3 regions of the Streptomyces sp. NPDC058576 genome follow, and region 2 is predicted to be linked to each of the others. Evidence: predicted binding sites of a transcription regulator. Region 2 holds the regulator's gene; each other region holds the start of a gene.

Region 1 (5,761 bases), on a different contig from region 2:
GCCCCGCTTCCGCCGCCTCCTCCGCCCGTCGAGATCCGCTCCTGGCCCGACCGCGAGGCGATGCTCGCCGACCGGGCGGTGGTCCTGGGCGAGTTGGTGAAGATGCACGTGGGGCCGGGGCGGCTCGGGCTGCTGTGGATGTGGGCCGCGCTCGCCGCGATCGGCTGGAGCCTGGTGGGCTCGGCCGTCGTCATGTTCGAGCAGGCGGTCGACTTCTTCAGCGGCATCGCCGGGGGCGTCTGTCTGGTCATCGGCGCGGTGGTCCTGATCCCGGCCGTCGCCTTCGTCTGCCTGGGCATCGCCCGGGACCGCGAGGTCCGGTCGCTGCTGGACGCGTGGGGTGCGCTGGACCGCGACCCGGAGCGCGACCGGCCGCTGCGGCGGCCCGGGCTGAGCCTCGCCTGGCTGCTGCTGTCGTTCGTCCTGGGCGCGGCGGGGCTGGCCCTCTGCGTCATCGGGCCCGCGAGCGCGCGGCCCGGCCGGGAGACGTACGGGCTCGTCGCCCTGGTCATGGGCGTCGGCATGGTCGCGTGGCTGACCGCGCTGCTCGGCGCCGTGAAGGCCCTGGCGCACCGCCGCTGGGTGGTGCGCGTCCTGATGGGGGCCGGAACCGCGACGGGGGCCGGAACCGCGACGGGGGCCGGAACCGCGACGGGGGCCGGAACCGCGACCGGGGCCGGGACCGGGGCCGGAACCCCGACCGGGGCGGGGGCCGGGACCGGGGCTGCGGGGCCGCCGGCCGCGCGGGAGCCCGAGCGCCCGCCCTTCACCCGCACCGGCGGACCCGGCCACCGCTGAGCCGATTCGGTCGTGCGGTCAGCCCAGCGGGTGGCCGATCAGCATCGTCGGCGCCCCCGCCACCCGGGTCAGGAACACCGTCGCCGAGCCCGGTCCGCTCAGCTTCATCCGGCGGCGCAGCTCCTCCGGTTCGACCGCCGAGCCGCGCTTCTTGACGGTGAGCACGCCGACCTGACGCTCCCGCAGCAGCGCCTTCAGCTTCTTCATGTTGAACGGCAGCTGATCGGTGATCCCGTACCCGGAGACGTACGGGGAGGAGTACGGCACGTCGTTCGTGATGTACGCGATCGTCTCGTCCACCAGCCGCCCGCCGCACCGCTCCACGAGGTCGGCGACGAGGTGGGCCCGGATCACCGCGCCGTCCGGCTCGTACAGATAGCGCCCGACCGGGCCGACCGGCGGGGCCGGCAGCGGGGCCGGGGCGGTCAGGGTCGCCCCGGCGGGCAGCAGCGTGGCCCGGAACGCGCCGGGCGCGAAGCCCTCCCCGTACCAGAGCACCGCCTCCTTCACGTCCCCGCCGTCCGAGATCCACTCGGCCTCCGCCTCCGGGCCGATCGCCTCGTGCGGGATGCCCGGGGCGATCTTCAGGGCCGCCCTGGGAGCCTTCAGCGCGGCGGCCGTGGCCCAGGAGAGCGGCGGTGAGTACGCCTCCGGATCGAAGATCCTGCCGCGTCCGCCCCGCCGGGCCGGGTCCACGAAGACCGCGTCGTACGGGGCGGTGTCGATCTCCGTGACATCGGCGCACCGGACCTCGATCAGCCCGTCCAGGCCGAGCGCCGCCGCGTTGGCGCGGGCCACCTCGGCGGTCAGCGGATCGCGGTCCACGGCGAGCACCGAGATCCCGGCGCGGGCCAGCGCGATCGCGTCGCCGCCGATGCCGCAGCACAGGTCCGCCACGCTCCGCACGCCGAGCCCGGCGAACCGGGCGGCGCGGTGGGCGGCGACCGAGGTGCGGGTGGCCTGCTCGACCCCGTTGGGCGTGAAGAACATCCGGTAGGCGTCCTCGGCCCCGAACTTGGCCACCGCCCGCTGCCGCAGCCGGGCCTGGCCGAGCGCCGCCGACACCAGCTCCGCCGGGTGCGTGCGGCGCAGCCGCGTCGCGGTGGCCAGCTCGTCGGCGGGGTCGTGGTCGCGCAGCTCGGCCAGCAGCCGCTCGCCCTCGGGGGTGCGCAGCGCGGCGAAGGCGGCGCGGGCGGGGTCGTCGGACGGGGCGGCGGGGGTCGATGCGTTCACCCGGTCCATTGTGGGCCAGCCGGGGGCAGGTCCCGTCCGGCCCCGGGGCCGGTGCGAGTCCCTGTGGGCCGGCCGGGGGACGGCGCCGGTCCGCTCGCGGTGTCGAAAGGGCGCACGGGCCGACGGCTGGCAGGATGCGGCGCCATGCAGCTAGTACGACAAAAAGAAAAATCAGCCATGAAGCGGCACAGGTCGGGCGTCGTCGTGCTGGCGGCCCTGCTGGCCGCCGCCGTCGCCTCCGGATGCGCGGCGGAGACCGGCGGCAGCGGCGCGGGTGCCCCCGGCGGGCCCGCGAAGCCCACCGCCGGCCCGTCGGGCGACGCGGCCCCGCAGGCCGGGCCCGGCCGGGCCCCGGACACGTACGCCGAGACGGTCAGGAAGAAGCAGGCCGCACGCGCCGTCGCCGCGAAGAAGTGGGGGCTCGCCAAGGCCCCGCTCGCTCCCCCCGAGCCGCCGAAGGTGAAGCCGCGCATCACCACCCGCAAGGGCTTCGAGGTCCGCGACGACGCGGGCCTGCCGCCCGTCTTCACCACCGTCCCGACCAAGGAGAAGATCGTCTTCCTGACGATGGACGACGGGGCGGAGAAGGATCCCGAGCTGCTGCGGATGATGACCGAACTGGACATCCCGTACAGCGCGTTCGTCAGTGACTACGTCATCAACGACGACTACGGCTACTTCAAGAAGATGCAGAAGCGCGGGGTGGTCATCAGCAACCACACGCTCAACCACCGCTATCTGCCCGGCCTCTCCCACGCCCAGCAGAAGCGGGAGATCTGCGGCCAGCAGGAGAAGATCCTCAAGCACTACGGCAAGCGCCCCACCCTCTTCCGCCCGCCCTACGGCAACTACAACCGCGACACCCTCGTCGTCGCCAAGTCCTGCGGGATCACCGCCGTACCCCTGTGGTCGTCCGAGGCCTTCCCCGACCACATGGAATGGCGCGAGTGGGACCGGGACCTGCACCCCGGCGACATCGTCCTCACCCACTTCCGGGGCAAGGAGGACTGGAAGGGCTCGATGCCCGACATGATCCGCCGGGTCATGAAGACCATCACGGACAAGGGGTACGCGGTGGCGAAGCTGGAGGACTACGTCTGACCGGCGCCCTTCCCCGCGCCCGGCCGCGAATGCGCGCTCAGCCTCCGCTGCGCGCGCATTCGTCGTTGTCGCCGCCGCTGAGGCAGGGCGGGGAGTTCCAGGTGGGAGCGGGTTCCGGAGCCTCCCGGCCGGTTCCCTGCGCGGCGGACGCCAGGACCGCCACACCCAGCGCCATCGCGACGACCACCTGCATCCCGCCGGACCAGAGCCATCCGCCGCGCAGCAACGCCGCGGCGAGGCAGGCGACCAGGAGGGCGAGGACGCCGAGAACGACGATCGGCGTCCAGCCCGTGCCCGGGTCCGCGGGCGGCGGCCCGGACACCTCGCCCTCGGCCGCCTCCCGCGACCGCGCCAGGCCCCGCAGCACCAGCCACACCGTCAGCAACGCCCCGAGCGACGCCTCCGCGACCACCAGCAGCAGGCCCACCAACGGATCCGCGCACCCGCCCGGGTTCGACGACGGCTGCCGCGGGGCGTCGGCTCTCTCGTCCGGCCGTCCGGGCAGGCGGCTCTCGGGTCGCGTCATCTCCGTACCGTCGTACGGAACGCGACGCTCCACCCCAGCGTTGTCCGGACGGTGACCGGATGGAGCCCGGGCCGAGACGGCGCGAGGGTGGTGAATTGGCACTCCGCTTGACCGAGTGCTAATCGCGGTCATAGTCTCGGGTCTGGCACTCCCCCCTGGAGAGTGCCAGCACCACACTGTGCGACAGGGCAGGTCCGGCACCCGCGACGACGGATCGGTCTGGTCGCCACCCACAGACTGTTAAACCCCGTGAGATCTCCGAAGGGGGAGACCGGATCGTGTCGACCACCAGCTCCAAGGTTGCGATCAAGCCGCTTGAGGACCGCATTGTGGTCCAGCCGCTCGACGCCGAGCAGACCACGGCTTCCGGCCTGGTCATTCCGGACACCGCGAAGGAGAAGCCCCAGGAGGGCGTCGTCCTCGCCGTGGGCCCGGGCCGCTTCGAGAACGGCGAGCGGCTTCCGCTCGACGTCAAGACCGGCGACGTCGTCCTGTACAGCAAGTACGGCGGCACCGAGGTGAAGTACAACGGCGAGGAGTACCTCGTCCTCTCGGCCCGCGACGTTCTCGCGATCGTCGAGAAGTAATTCACCCACGTTTGCTTGTGTTCTGCGCCCCTGGCCCCCTGCGTAACAACTAGCCGGGCGGCGAGGGGCGCAGTTCATTTTGAGAGGGAAAACAGCCCATGGCGAAGATTCTGAAGTTCGACGAGGACGCCCGTCGCGCCCTTGAGCGCGGCGTCAACAAGCTTGCCGACACGGTCAAGGTGACGATCGGCCCCAAGGGCCGCAACGTCGTCATCGACAAGAAGTTCGGCGCTCCCACCATCACCAACGACGGTGTCACCATCGCGCGCGAGGTCGAGCTCGACGACCCGTACGAGAACCTCGGCGCCCAGCTCGTCAAGGAGGTGGCGACCAAGACCAACGACGTAGCGGGTGACGGCACCACCACCGCGACCGTGCTGGCCCAGGCGCTCGTCCGCGAGGGCCTGCGCAACGTCGCCGCGGGCGCCTCCCCGGCCGCCCTGAAGAAGGGCATCGATGCCGCGGTCAAGGCCGTGTCCGAGGAGCTCCTCGCGACCGCCCGCCCGATCGACGACAAGGCCGACATCGCCGCCGTGGCCGCGCTCTCCGCGCAGGACCCGCAGGTCGGCGAGCTCATCGCGGACGCGATGGACAAGGTCGGCAAGGACGGTGTCATCACCGTCGAGGAGTCCAACACCTTCGGTCTGGACCTGGAGTTCACCGAGGGCATGGCCTTCGACAAGGGCTACCTGTCGCCGTACATGGTGTCCGACCAGGAGCGTATGGAGGCCGTCCTCGACGACCCGTACATCCTGATCCACCAGGGCAAGATCGGCTCCATCCAGGAGCTGCTCCCGCTCCTGGAGAAGGTCATCCAGGCCGGCGCCTCCAAGCCGCTCCTGATCATCGCCGAGGACGTCGAGGGCGAGGCGCTCTCCACCCTCGTCGTCAACAAGATCCGCGGCACCTTCAACGCCGTCGCGGTGAAGGCCCCGGGCTTCGGCGACCGCCGCAAGGCCATGCTCGGCGACATCGCCACCCTCACCGGTGCGACCGTCATCGCCGAGGAGGTCGGCCTCAAGCTCGACGGCGCCGGTCTCGACGTGCTGGGCACCGCCCGCCGCGTCACCGTCTCCAAGGACGACACGACCATCGTCGACGGCGGGGGCAACTCCGACGACGTCAAGGGCCGCGTCAACCAGATCAAGGCCGAGATCGAGTCCACGGACTCCGACTGGGACCGCGAGAAGCTCCAGGAGCGCCTCGCGAAGCTGGCCGGCGGCGTGTGCGTCATCCGCGTCGGCGCCGCCACCGAGGTGGAGCTCAAGGAGAAGAAGCACCGCCTTGAGGACGCCATCTCGGCGACCCGCGCCGCGGTCGAGGAGGGCATCGTCTCCGGCGGTGGCTCCTCCCTCGTCCACGCCGTGAAGGTCCTGGAGGGCAACCTCGGCAAGACCGGCGACGAGGCCACCGGTGTCGCGGTCGTGCGCCGCGCCGCCGTCGAGCCGCTGCGCTGGATCGCCGAGAACGCCGGCCTGGAGGGTTACGTCATCACCTCCAAGGTCTCCGAGCTCGA
Region 2 (5,761 bases):
GACCGGTGCGGTCACCGGGGGCTCCTCATGCTCAGGGCCGACCGGGCGGCCTCCAGTTCGGCGGCGAGCAGCTCGATCAGCTCACCGGCGGGCAGTTCGCGGGCCATCCGGTGGCCCTGCCCGGCCCACAGGGCCATGCCCTGGGCGTCCCCGGCCTTGGCGGCGGCCTGGCGCAGCCCGCTGGTGACGTAGTGCACCTGGGGGTAGGCGGCGGGGGCGTACGGGCCGTGTTCCCGGACGAAGCGGTTGACCAGGCCGCGGGCGGGCCGCCCGGAGAAGGCGCGGGTCAGCTCGGTGCGGACGAACAGGGGGTTGGTCAGGGCCTGCTTGTGCAGCAGGTGGGCGCCGGACTCGGGGCAGACCAGGAAGGCGGTGCCGAGCTGGGCGGCGTCCGCGCCCGCCGCGAGGACGGCGGCGATCTGGGATCCGCGCATCAGTCCGCCGGTGGCGACGATCGGGATCTGCACGGTCTCGCGGACCTGGGTGACCAGGGAGAGCAGCCCGGTGCCGGTCTGGTCGACCTGCGGGTCGTCGCGGTGGGTGGACTGGTGGCCGCCCGCCTCGACGCCCTGGACGCAGACGGTGTCGGCGCCCGCCCACTGGGCGCTCTGGGCCTCCTCGGCGGAGGTGACCGTGACGATGGTGTGCGTCCCGGCCCGGGCGAAGGCGTCCAGCGTGTCGCGGGTGGGGCAGCCGAAGGTGAAGGAGACGGCCGGGACCGGGTCCTCCAGCAGGATCGCGACCTTCGCCTCGTAGCCGTCGTCGCCGCTGCTGTCCGGGTCGCCGAGCGGGGTCTCGTACCAGGCGGCCTCGCCGGCGAGCTGGTGGCGGTAGACCTCGACGGCACTGGGGTCGGCGAGCGCGGGCTGCGGCATGAAGAGGTTGACGCCGAACGGCCCGCCGGTGAGCCGGCGCACCTGTTTGATCTCGTTGTACATCCCGTCCGCCGTCTTGTACCCGGCGGCCAGGAATCCGAGCCCGCCTGCTTCGGCGACGGCCCCGGCGAGCTGGGGTCCGGACGTGCCGCCCGCCATGGGGGCCTGCACGATCGGATACCGGCAGAGATCGGTCAACTCGGAGGACATGACCGCATCGTGCCACGTCCCGTGCACGGGGCCGAATCAGCCAGCCGACGGCCTGACCGGATCTCCCGCCGTACGCCGCACCGCCCGCCGGTGGAGAACCGGCGGGCGGTGCGGTGAAAGGCGGAAAGCGGTTCAGCGACCGTTGAACGCGTCCTTCAGACGGGAGAAGAGGCCCTGCTGACCTGGCTGAAACTGGCCCAAGGGCCGTTCCTCGCCGCGCAGCTTGGACAGCTCCCGCAGCAGCCGCTCCTGCTCGGGGTCGAGCTTGGACGGGGTCATCACCTCGACGTGCACGATCAGGTCACCCCGGCCGCCACCGCGCAGATGGGTGATCCCGCGCCCGTGCAGGGGCACGGACTGGCCGGACTGGGTGCCGGGCCGGATGTCGATCTCCTCCAGGCCGTCCAGCGTCTCCAGCGGGCACTTGGTGCCGAGGGCCGCGGCCGTCATGGGGATGGTGACCGTGCAGTGCAGGTCGTCGCCGCGGCGCTGGAAGACGGCGTGCGGCAGCTCGTGGATCTCCACGTAGAGGTCGCCGGGCGGGCCGCCGCCGGGGCCGACCTCGCCCTCTCCGGCGAGCTGGATACGGGTGCCGTTGTCGACGCCCGCCGGGATCTTGACCGTGAGCGTGCGCCGCGAGCGGATGCGGCCGTCGCCGGCGCACTCCGGGCAGGGCGTCGGCACGACCGTGCCGAAGCCCTGGCACTGCGGGCAGGGCCGCGAGGTCATGACCTGGCCCAGGAAGGACCGGGTGACCTGCGAGACCTCGCCGCGGCCGCGGCACATGTCACAGGTCTGCGCGGAGGTGCCGGGGGCCGCGCCCTCGCCGCTGCAGGTGTTGCAGACGACGGCCGTGTCGACCTGGATGTCCTTGGTGGTGCCGAAGGCCGCCTCGTTGAGGTCGATCTCCAGCCGGATCATGGCGTCCTGGCCGCGCCGGGTCCGCGAACGGGGCCCGCGCTGCGCGGCGTTGCCGAAGAAGGCGTCCATGATGTCGGAGAAGTTGCCGAAGTTGCCGGCTCCGAAACCGCCGGCGCCGCCACCCCCGCCGCCGGCGGAGAGCGGGTCGCCGCCGAGGTCGTAGACCTGCTTCTTCTGCGGGTCCGAGAGCACCTCGTAAGCGGCGTTGATCTCCTTGAACCGCTCCTGGGTCTTCGGGTCCGGGTTGACATCCGGGTGCAGCTCGCGTGCGAGCCGACGGAATGCCTTCTTGATCTCGTCCTGAGATGCGTCGCGGCGCACGCCGAGTACGGCGTAGTAGTCCGTGGCCACTTACGACTCCGCCAGGATCTGTCCGACGTAACGTGCCACTGCGCGTACCGCTCCCATCGTTCCGGGGTAGTCCATGCGGGTCGGTCCGACCACGCCGAGTTTGGCGACTGCCTCGTCGCCCGAACCGTAGCCGACCGCGACGACGGACGTGGAGTTGAGCCCCTCGTGGGCGTTCTCGTGCCCGATCCGTACGGTCATGCCGGAGTCCGTTGCCTCACCGAGCAGCTTCAGCAGGACGACCTGTTCTTCCAGTGCTTCCAGCACCGGCCGGATCATCACCGGGAAGTCGTGTCCGAAGCGGGTGAGGTTGGAGGTGCCGCCGATCATCAGCCGCTCCTCCGTCTCCTCGACCAGCGTTTCGAGGAGGGTGGAGAGAACCGTGGAAACGGTTCCCCGGTCCTCGCTGTCGAAGGATTCCGGCAGCTCCTGCACCAGGCGCGGGACATCCGCGAAGCGGCGTCCGACGACCCGGCTGTTGAGCCGGGCCCGCAGATCCGCGAGCGATGCCTCGCCGAACGGCGCAGGGCAGTCGATCATACGCTGTTCGACCCGGCCGGTGTCCGTGATCAGGACGAGCATCAGCCGGGCGGGGGCGAGCGCCAGCAGCTCCACGTGCCGCACCGTCGAACGGGTCAGCGAGGGGTACTGCACGACGGCGACCTGCCGGGTCAGCTGCGCGAGCAGCCGGACGGTCCGGCCGACCACGTCGTCGAGGTCGACCGCGCCGTCGAGGAAGTTCTGGATGGCCCGGCGCTCGGGCGAGGACAGCGGCTTGACGCCCGCGAGCTTGTCGACGAAGAGGCGGTACCCCTTGTCGGTCGGGATGCGTCCCGCGCTCGTGTGCGGCTGGGCGATGAAGCCCTCGTCCTCCAGCACCGCCATGTCGTTGCGGACGGTGGCCGGGGAGACCCCCAGCCGGTGCCGCTCGGTCAGCGCCTTGGAGCCGACGGGCTCCTCGGTGCCGACATAGTCCTGGACGATGGCGCGCAGCACTTCGAGTCTGCGTTCGCTGAGCATCGCGCACACCTCCAGCTGTGTCTCTCCGGATCTCTCCGGTGTCCGGCTGGCACTCGGTGCGTACGAGTGCCAGCAATCCCCCCGTCAGTGTACGGGGGTGGGGTGGGGCCGGGGCAAGGGCGACCGGCCACGCTCCCAGGGGACTGCGCAGGTCGTTGCCGATAGCGTCGTGGTATGGACGTCGCTTGGGAAGACTTCGGCTGGGAGCGGTTGGGCCACGGTATCGGCAGGCGGCGGCTCCCCGGCTGGGACGCCACCGCCGCGCTGGCCGCCGGGCCGGACGGGGTGCTGCTGTACGACACGGGCGCGACCCTGCGCGAGGGCGTCGAGCTGCGGCGGCAGGCCGAGGCGCTGCTTGGGCGGAGGGTGACGCATATCGCACTGAGCCACCCGCACTTCGATCATGTGCTGGGCACGGCGGCGTTCGCCGGGGCCCAGGTGTACGGGGCGGTGGGCGTCGGGGCCCTGCTGCGGGACGCGGCGGAGAGCCTGTGCGCGTCGGCCGTGCGCCACGGGGTGCCGGAGGACGAGGCGGCCCGGTCGGCGGACACGCTGGTGGCCCCGCACCACGAGGTGTGCGGCGACTGGACGCTCGACCTGGGGGGCGGCCGTCAGGTGCTGCTGGCGAACGTGGGCCCGGGGCACAGCGGTCACGACCTCGCGGTGCTGGTGCCGGGCTCGGACGGTGAGCCTCCGGTGGTGTTCTGCGGCGACCTGGTCGAGGAGTCGGGCGAGCCGCAGGCGGGCCGGGACGCGATCACCTCGCGCTGGCCGGCCGCGCTGGACCGGCTGCTGGAGCTGGGCGGCGAGGACGCGCTGTACGTTCCGGGGCACGGTGCGGTGGTGGACGCGAGCTTCGTCCGGGCGCAGCGGGCGGCGCTGGCGGAACGGTTCGCGGTGGCGTGAGGATCTTCACGGCGGCGCGGGACCTTCGCAGCGGGGTGAGGATCTTCACGGCGGCGGGCGGATTATCGTCGGGCCATGCGCAGCTACCAGCCGGACCTGACCCCGCCGTGGAAGAGGTCCGCCCCCGTGCCCGAGGTGCCCGCCGAACCCGATCTGGTCGTGGAGGAGGTCGCCACCGGCTTCTGCGGGGCCGTGATCCGCTGCGAGAAGACGGCCCAGGGACCGACGGTGACCCTGGAGGACCGCTTCGGCAAGCACCGGGTGTTCCCGATGGAGCCGCGCGGCTTCATGCTGGAGGGCAAGGTCGTCACCCTGGTGCGCCCGGGCCCCGGCGGCCCCGTGCGGCCCGCCCGTACGGCCTCCGGTTCGGTGGCGGTGCCGGGCGCGCGGGCCCGGGTGGCGCGGGCCGGGCGGATCTATGTGGAGGGCCGGCACGACGCGGAGCTGGTGGAGCGGGTGTGGGGCGACGACCTGCGCATCGAGGGCGTGGTCGTGGAGTATCTGGAGGGCGTGGACGACCTTCCGGCGATCGTCGGGGAGTTCGCGCCGGGGCCCGACGCCCGGCTGGGAGTGCTGGTGGACCATCTGGTGCCCGGCTCCAAGGAGTCCCGGATCGCCGATCGGGTGACCGGGGACCATGTGCTGGTGGTGGGGCACCCGTACATCGACGTGTGGGAGGCGGTGAAGCCGTCCTCGGTGGGGATCGACGCCTGGCCGGTGGTGCCGAGGGGGCAGGACTGGAAGACCGGCGTGTGCCGGGCGCTGGGGTGGCCGGAGAACACCGGGGCGGCCTGGCAGCACATCCTGTCCAAGGTCCGCAGCTACAAGGACCTGGAACCCCAACTGCTGGGCCGGGTGGAGGAATTGATCGACTTCGTCACGCTTCCGGACTGATGTCCGGGGCCGGAAGCCGGCCCGACGGCGACCCGTTGAAGAGGATCACGTACCGATCCCTGTGAATGCCTGCGTCCCACACGCACCATCGGTTATTGAGGTGGGAGAACGGGCAGGCGGTTCACGGGCCGAACGGCTCACGGGGGAAGGGCGGGCACGGGGCGATGGCGCGCGAGGTCTGGCGGGACAGTGCGGACAACGAGGCGGCCTCGGCCGTCTTCCACCTGATGCAGCAGCTGATCGACCGGTACCGGGTCAACCGGCCGGTGATGCCGCTCGTGGTGGTCCAGGCGGCGGACGCCGGGGCCGGTCCGGAGATCGACGCGCGGGTGGAGCAGCTCGTGCACCAGGTGCACCGGGCCAACGAGTTACGCCGGGTGCCGGTGCGGCTGCTGGACGGCGCGGGGGCGACCCCGTACGAGGCGGCGCTCGACATGGTGCGCACGCTCTCCGAGAAGGCGTGGGAGACCCGCGAGAACACCCAGTACAAGAACTTCGCCTTTCCGCGCTCCCGGCTGCTCGGGGCGATCGAGCAGGCCACCGCGACGGTGGTCGAGCAGTCGCACGGGAACCCCGCCGGGATACGC
Region 3 (5,761 bases), on a different contig from region 2:
GAGAAAGGGCCTCCGCCATCATGGCTGTTCAGACCGTCGCAGGTAATGCCACCACCGCTTCCCCGGACCTCGGTCCCGCCGCGGCGCTTTCCTGCCGCGAGTGCGGCGAGCGTTTCGAGCTCGGCCCGCTTTTCGCCTGTGCGTCCTGTTTCGGGCCGCTCGAAGTGGCCTACGACCTGCCCACCGGCTCCCCGGAGGAGCTGCGCAAGCGCATCGAGGCCGGGCCGGACAACATCTGGCGCTATGCCCCGCTGCTGCCGGTGCCCGCCGACGTTGCTCAGAAGCCCAACATCAACCCCGGCTTCACCAAGCTGGTCAAGGCCGACAACCTCGCCCGTGAGCTGGGCGTCACCGGCGGCCTGTACGTGAAGGACGACTCCGGCAACCCGACGCACTCCTTCAAGGACCGCGTCGTCGCGATCGCCGTCGAGGCCGCCCGCGCCTTCGGTTTCACCACCCTCTCCTGCTCCTCCACGGGCAACCTGGCCGGTGCCGTGGGCGCCGCCGCCGCCCGCGCCGGACTGCGCTCCTGCGTGTTCATCCCGCACGACCTGGAGCAGGGCAAGGTCGTCATGGCCGCGGTGTACGGCGGTGAGCTGGTCGGCATCGAGGGCAATTACGACGACGTCAACCGCTTCTGCTCCGAGCTCATCGGCGACCCGCTCGGCGAGGGCTGGGGCTTCGTCAACGTCAACCTCCGCCCGTACTACGGCGAGGGCTCGAAGACCCTGGCGTACGAGATCTGCGAGCAGCTCGGCTGGCGGCTGCCCGACCAGATCGTCATCCCGATCGCGTCCGGGTCCCAGCTCACGAAGATCGACAAGGGTCTCCAGGAGCTGATCAAGCTCGGTCTGGTCGAGGACAGGCCGTACAAGATCTTCGGCGCCCAGGCCGAGGGCTGCTCCCCGGTCTCCGCCGCCTTCAAGGCCGGTCACGACGTCGTACGGCCACAGAAGCCGAACACCATCGCCAAGTCGCTGGCCATCGGCAACCCGGCGGACGGCCCCTACGTCCTGGACATCGCCCGCCGCACCGGCGGCGCGGTGGAGGACGTCACCGACGAGCAGGTCGTCGACGCGATCAAGCTGCTGGCGCGCACCGAGGGCATCTTCGGCGAGACTGCGGGCGGCGTGACGCTCGGCGTGACGAAGAAGCTCATCGAGGCCGGTGTCATCGACCCGACGCTCACCACCGTCGTGGTCAACACCGGCGACGGCCTCAAGACGCTCGACGCGGTCTCCGCCACCTCGCAGGCCACGGCGACCATCAAGCCGAGCCTGGACGCGTTCCGCGCCGCGGGCCTCGGCACCGCCTGACCACACCGGCACGAAGGAAGAAGGGCACCACCATGAGCGTCAAGGTCCGCATCCCCACCATCCTCCGTACGTACACGGGCGGCCAGGCCGAGGTTTCGGCGGAGGGCTCGAAGCTCTCCGAGGTCATCGAGTCCCTGGAGAAGGACCACCCGGGCATCGCCGCCCGCGTCCTGGACGACCAGGGCAAGCTGCGCCGCTTCGTGAACGTGTACGTCAACGACGACGACGTGCGCTTCGAGGGCGGCCTGGACGCGGCCACGCCGGACGGCGCGGGCGTCTCGATCATCCCCGCGGTGGCCGGCGGCTGCTGAACCGCCCGGGCCGCTCGCCGACGGCCCCACCGCACCACTGTGTGACCACGGTTGCCCCCTCCGCGAGAGAAGCGGAGGGGGCAATTCTGCATGGTTGAGCGCGGTACAGTTGGGGAAGCCCCACCCGCTGCCCGTGCCGCCCGCATATGAGAATGCGCCCGGCCGCGATAAGAAGCAGCCAAAGTACGTGAACCTCTTGCGGCATAAGTGCCCTTTGCCTGGCCCGACTTGCCCGTAATTCACAGCAAACCCGCATATTCGCGCGGTCTTCTGCGCCCAGAATTGTCGTCCGATTGACCTGTTGCAGAGGGCAGTTGGGCGGATACATTCGGCCGCGGTCGACGCGCTGCGGCGCCGCACACCCTCTCCTGTCGGAGGGTGAGTTCCGACCCGGGTCCGCGAAGTGCGGTCCCGTGCAAGGGCCAGTAATAGGGGAGTTAGGCATGGCTCAGGGCACCGTCAAGTGGTTCAACGCGGAGAAGGGGTACGGCTTCATCGCGGTCGACGGTGGTGCGGATGTTTTCGTCCACTACAGCGCGATCCAGATGGACGGGTACCGCACCCTCGAAGAGGGTCAGCGAGTTGAATTCGAGATCTCGCAGGGCCAGAAGGGGCCCCAGGCCGACATGGTCAAGCTCGCCGTCGGCTGAGCTCGGCGCGGTCGTCCGACGACACCACTCACGCACGTAGGGCCCGACCCCGGGATCAGGGGATCGGGCCCTACGCGCGTCCGGGGGCGGCGGTGCGCCGCGCCCCGGACCGCGCGCCGTCACACCCCCGGACCGCATGGCGGGCACTCGCCGGAGGCGCTTGCACTCTCGGGGGTCGAGTGCTAATCATTGGCGTTAGCACTCTCCAGGTGAGAGTGACAGAAACTTGGACCGGGCCGGTGAGGCCCGCAGGCGCGGTGGGGCAAGGAACCACCACGCAGGCAGGCCGTCCGTCGCGGGCGCCTCTCGGTCCGGAGAAATCCACCCCTGTCCGGGAGGACCACTTCACATGGCCAAGATCATCGCGTTCGACGAGGAGGCACGGCGCGGTCTCGAGCGCGGGATGAACCAGCTCGCCGACGCCGTCAAGGTCACCCTCGGCCCCAAGGGCCGTAACGTCGTCCTCGAGAAGAAGTGGGGCGCGCCCACGATCACCAACGATGGTGTTTCCATCGCCAAGGAGATCGAGCTCGAGGACCCGTACGAGAAGATCGGTGCGGAGCTGGTCAAGGAGGTCGCCAAGAAGACGGACGACGTCGCCGGCGACGGTACGACCACCGCCACCGTTCTCGCCCAGGCTCTCGTCCGCGAGGGTCTGCGCAACGTCGCCGCAGGCGCCAACCCGATGGCCCTCAAGCGCGGCATCGAGAAGGCCGTCGAGGCCGTCTCCGCCGCTCTGCTGGAGCAGGCCAAGGACGTGGAGACCAAGGAGCAGATCGCTTCGACCGCCTCCATCTCCGCCGCCGACACCGAGATCGGCGCCAAGATCGCCGAGGCGATGGACAAGGTCGGCAAGGAAGGCGTCATCACCGTCGAGGAGTCCCAGACCTTCGGTCTGGAGCTGGAGCTCACCGAGGGTATGCGCTTCGACAAGGGCTACATCTCGGCGTACTTCGCGACCGACATGGAGCGTATGGAGGCGTCGCTCGACGACCCGTACATCCTGATCGTCAACTCGAAGATCGGCAGCGTCAAGGACCTGATCCCGCTGCTGGAGAAGGTCATGCAGTCGGGCAAGCCCCTGCTGATCATCGCCGAGGACGTCGAGGGCGAGGCGCTCTCCACCCTGGTCGTCAACAAGATCAAGGGCACGTTCAAGTCCGTCGCCGTCAAGGCCCCGGGCTTCGGCGACCGCCGCAAGGCCATGCTCGCGGACATCGCCATCCTCACCGGTGGCACCGTGATCTCCGAGGAGGTCGGTCTCAAGCTGGAGAACGCCGGCCTGGACCTGCTCGGCCGCGCCCGCAAGGTCGTCATCACCAAGGACGAGACGACGATCGTCGACGGCGCCGGTGACAGCGACCAGGTTCAGGGTCGCGTCAACCAGATCCGTGCCGAGATCGAGAACTCCGACTCGGACTACGACCGCGAGAAGCTCCAGGAGCGCCTGGCGAAGCTGGCCGGCGGCGTGGCCGTCATCAAGGCCGGCGCCGCCACCGAGGTGGAGCTCAAGGAGCGCAAGCACCGCATCGAGGACGCGGTGCGCAACGCCAAGGCCGCCGTCGAGGAGGGCATCGTCGCCGGTGGTGGCGTGGCTCTGCTCCAGGCCTCGGCCGTCTTCGACAAGCTCGACCTCACGGGCGACGAGGCGACCGGCGCCAACGCCGTGAAGCTCGCGCTGGAGGCCCCGCTCAAGCAGATCGCCGTCAACGGTGGTCTCGAGGGTGGCGTCGTCGTGGAGAAGGTCCGCAACCTGCCGATCGGTCACGGCCTCAACGCTGCGACCGGCGAGTACGTCGACATGATCGCCGAGGGCATTCTCGACCCGGCGAAGGTCACGCGCTCCGCTCTGCAGAACGCCGCGTCCATCGCCGCGCTCTTCCTCACCACCGAGGCCGTCATCGCCGACAAGCCCGAGAAGGCCGGCGCGGCCGCTCCGGGCGGCATGCCGGGCGGTGACATGGACTTCTGATCGGCCACGGAGGTTCCGGCCTCCAGCTGATCGAAGCTCCGCGTACGTCCCAGAGGGGCGGTATCTCCTTCACCGGAGGTGCCGCCCCTGTGGCGTGTCCGGGCCAGTGACGTGGGCAGGCGTCGGGCGGGTACCGGCCGCCGGCTGCCCGTACGTGGTCGCGGGGCGGCTGGGGGCGGTCGGCGTGGCCGAATGACTACTTGCCGTGGCCTTCCCCGTACGGCAGCACGGGTCGGCGCGGCTGTGCCGATGGCGGTGGCGCGCCCGCGATCCCTGGGGTACGGCGCACGCGAAGCCGCCCGGACGCCCGATCCGGCCGGTTCGTCGGTGCCGCCGGGAGCTGTTCCCTCTCGTGGCAGCTCACTGCCCGGTCGGACGGCGGCGTCCAGTCATTGGTCCAGTCCACCGCGCGTCCATGCCTCGGTGGTGTGCGACTGCACAGGGCGACAGGCCGGCCGCCCGGGCCCGGGCGGAGCCACCCCGAAGCGGCCCGCCCCGGACCTCGCCGCTCGCGCTATCCAGCCAACTTCGCACGGTAAGTCGGAATCATGCGTACCGGTTCAACAGCGGGACATGATGGCTCTGGTGTTCACGTGGTGAACACCAGTCGCAGGAATAACTCCAGTTATGCAGAAGCCATTTGGGCATAACGGTCGTCAACCGAACAGAAGGGAAGGTGTCATGAAGCAGCAGAAGAAGGCTTATGTGAAGCCGTCGATGTTCAAGCAGGGCGACTTTTCGAAGAAGACCGCCGGCTACTTCGTCGGCTCGTACAAGGAGTACTGGAGCCGGCGCATCATCTGATCCGCCGACCCGTTCCCTGTGCACCGTGAGAGAACTTCCGAAAGGTGAAGATGCCCGGACAGCCGCGTGACTACTTCGTCGTCCTGCCGGACAGCGTGGCGGGAGCGGCAGCGGCCGGGCAGCTTCCCGCGCCGGGAGCGGCGACCGGCCGGTCGCCCGCGCCGGGAGCCGCCGGGCCGGCCCGAGGGGTGGGCGACACCCTGACCGTCGCCCACCCCTCGGGCCGGCCCTGGGTCGTCGCCCGCCGGCTGGTCCGCAAGGTCAGCCACCTCGCGCGGGGCGAGGACGCCCTTGTTCTCGTCGGCCCGGACCGCGTCCCCGACGCCGTGCTCGCCGGACTGCTGGAGGGCGCCCGCGACCGGGCCGGGCTGGAGCGCCGGCTCGCCCGGCTGCCCGGCCTCTACCACGTGGTCGCCCGGCTGTCCGGGGAGAGCTGGATCCGGGGCACCGCCACCGGACTGCGCCGGATCTACCACGCCCGGCACCCGGAGGCCGGAACCATCGCCTCCGACCGCCCCGCCGTCCTGGCCCGGCTGATCGACGCGCCCCTGGACGAGGGCGCGCTGGCGCTCCGGCTGCTGGACTTCCTGCCGCACCCCCTGAGCCGCCGCGCCGTCTGGCGGGGCGTCCACGAGACCGGTGCCGGGTACGGCCTGGCCCTGCCCGTCGCAGCACCGGGCACGGCCGCCGTCCCCGGTCCCACGGAGC

The links. The regulator HrcA, encoded in region 2, represses chaperone genes, less so after heat shock. The targets are predictions, from matches to a motif close to TTNGCACTCNGNNNNNCNGAGTGCNAA.
Region 1: groES (co-chaperone GroES) is a predicted target of HrcA. The motif match lies at 3,754-3,780, and genes of this name have one in related genera.
Region 3: groL (chaperonin GroEL) is a predicted target of HrcA. The motif match lies at 2,437-2,463, and genes of this name have one in related genera.

Annotation. Positions count from the first base shown of each region.
Region 1 covers NZ_JBHXPF010000004.1:152,819-158,579, reverse strand. Annotated here, with positions in the region: gene ACFWRV_RS04955 (hypothetical protein) at 1-798, shown strand, start outside; gene ACFWRV_RS04950 (methyltransferase domain-containing protein) at 817-2,040, opposite strand; gene ACFWRV_RS04945 (polysaccharide deacetylase family protein) at 2,209-3,132, shown strand; gene ACFWRV_RS04940 (DUF6234 family protein) at 3,170-3,658, opposite strand; gene groES (co-chaperone GroES) at 3,937-4,245, shown strand; gene groL (chaperonin GroEL) at 4,344-5,761, shown strand, end outside.
Region 2 covers NZ_JBHXPF010000064.1:17,685-23,445, reverse strand. Annotated here, with positions in the region: gene ACFWRV_RS30795 (16S rRNA (uracil(1498)-N(3))-methyltransferase) at 1-15, opposite strand, end outside; gene ACFWRV_RS30790 (nitronate monooxygenase) at 12-1,085, opposite strand; gene dnaJ (molecular chaperone DnaJ) at 1,218-2,357, opposite strand; gene hrcA (heat-inducible transcriptional repressor HrcA) at 2,358-3,374, opposite strand; gene ACFWRV_RS30775 (MBL fold metallo-hydrolase) at 3,549-4,280, shown strand; gene ACFWRV_RS30770 (DUF3097 domain-containing protein) at 4,356-5,174, shown strand; gene ACFWRV_RS30765 (ABC transporter substrate-binding protein) at 5,339-5,761, shown strand, end outside.
Region 3 covers NZ_JBHXPF010000005.1:16,487-22,247, reverse strand. Annotated here, with positions in the region: SAM riboswitch class I at 1-2, shown strand, start outside; gene thrC (threonine synthase) at 21-1,316, shown strand; gene ACFWRV_RS05630 (MoaD/ThiS family protein) at 1,349-1,627, shown strand; gene ACFWRV_RS05625 (cold-shock protein) at 2,071-2,277, shown strand; gene groL (chaperonin GroEL) at 2,627-4,249, shown strand; gene ACFWRV_RS05615 (keywimysin-related RiPP) at 4,931-5,053, shown strand; gene ACFWRV_RS05610 (asparagine synthase-related protein) at 5,104-5,761, shown strand, end outside.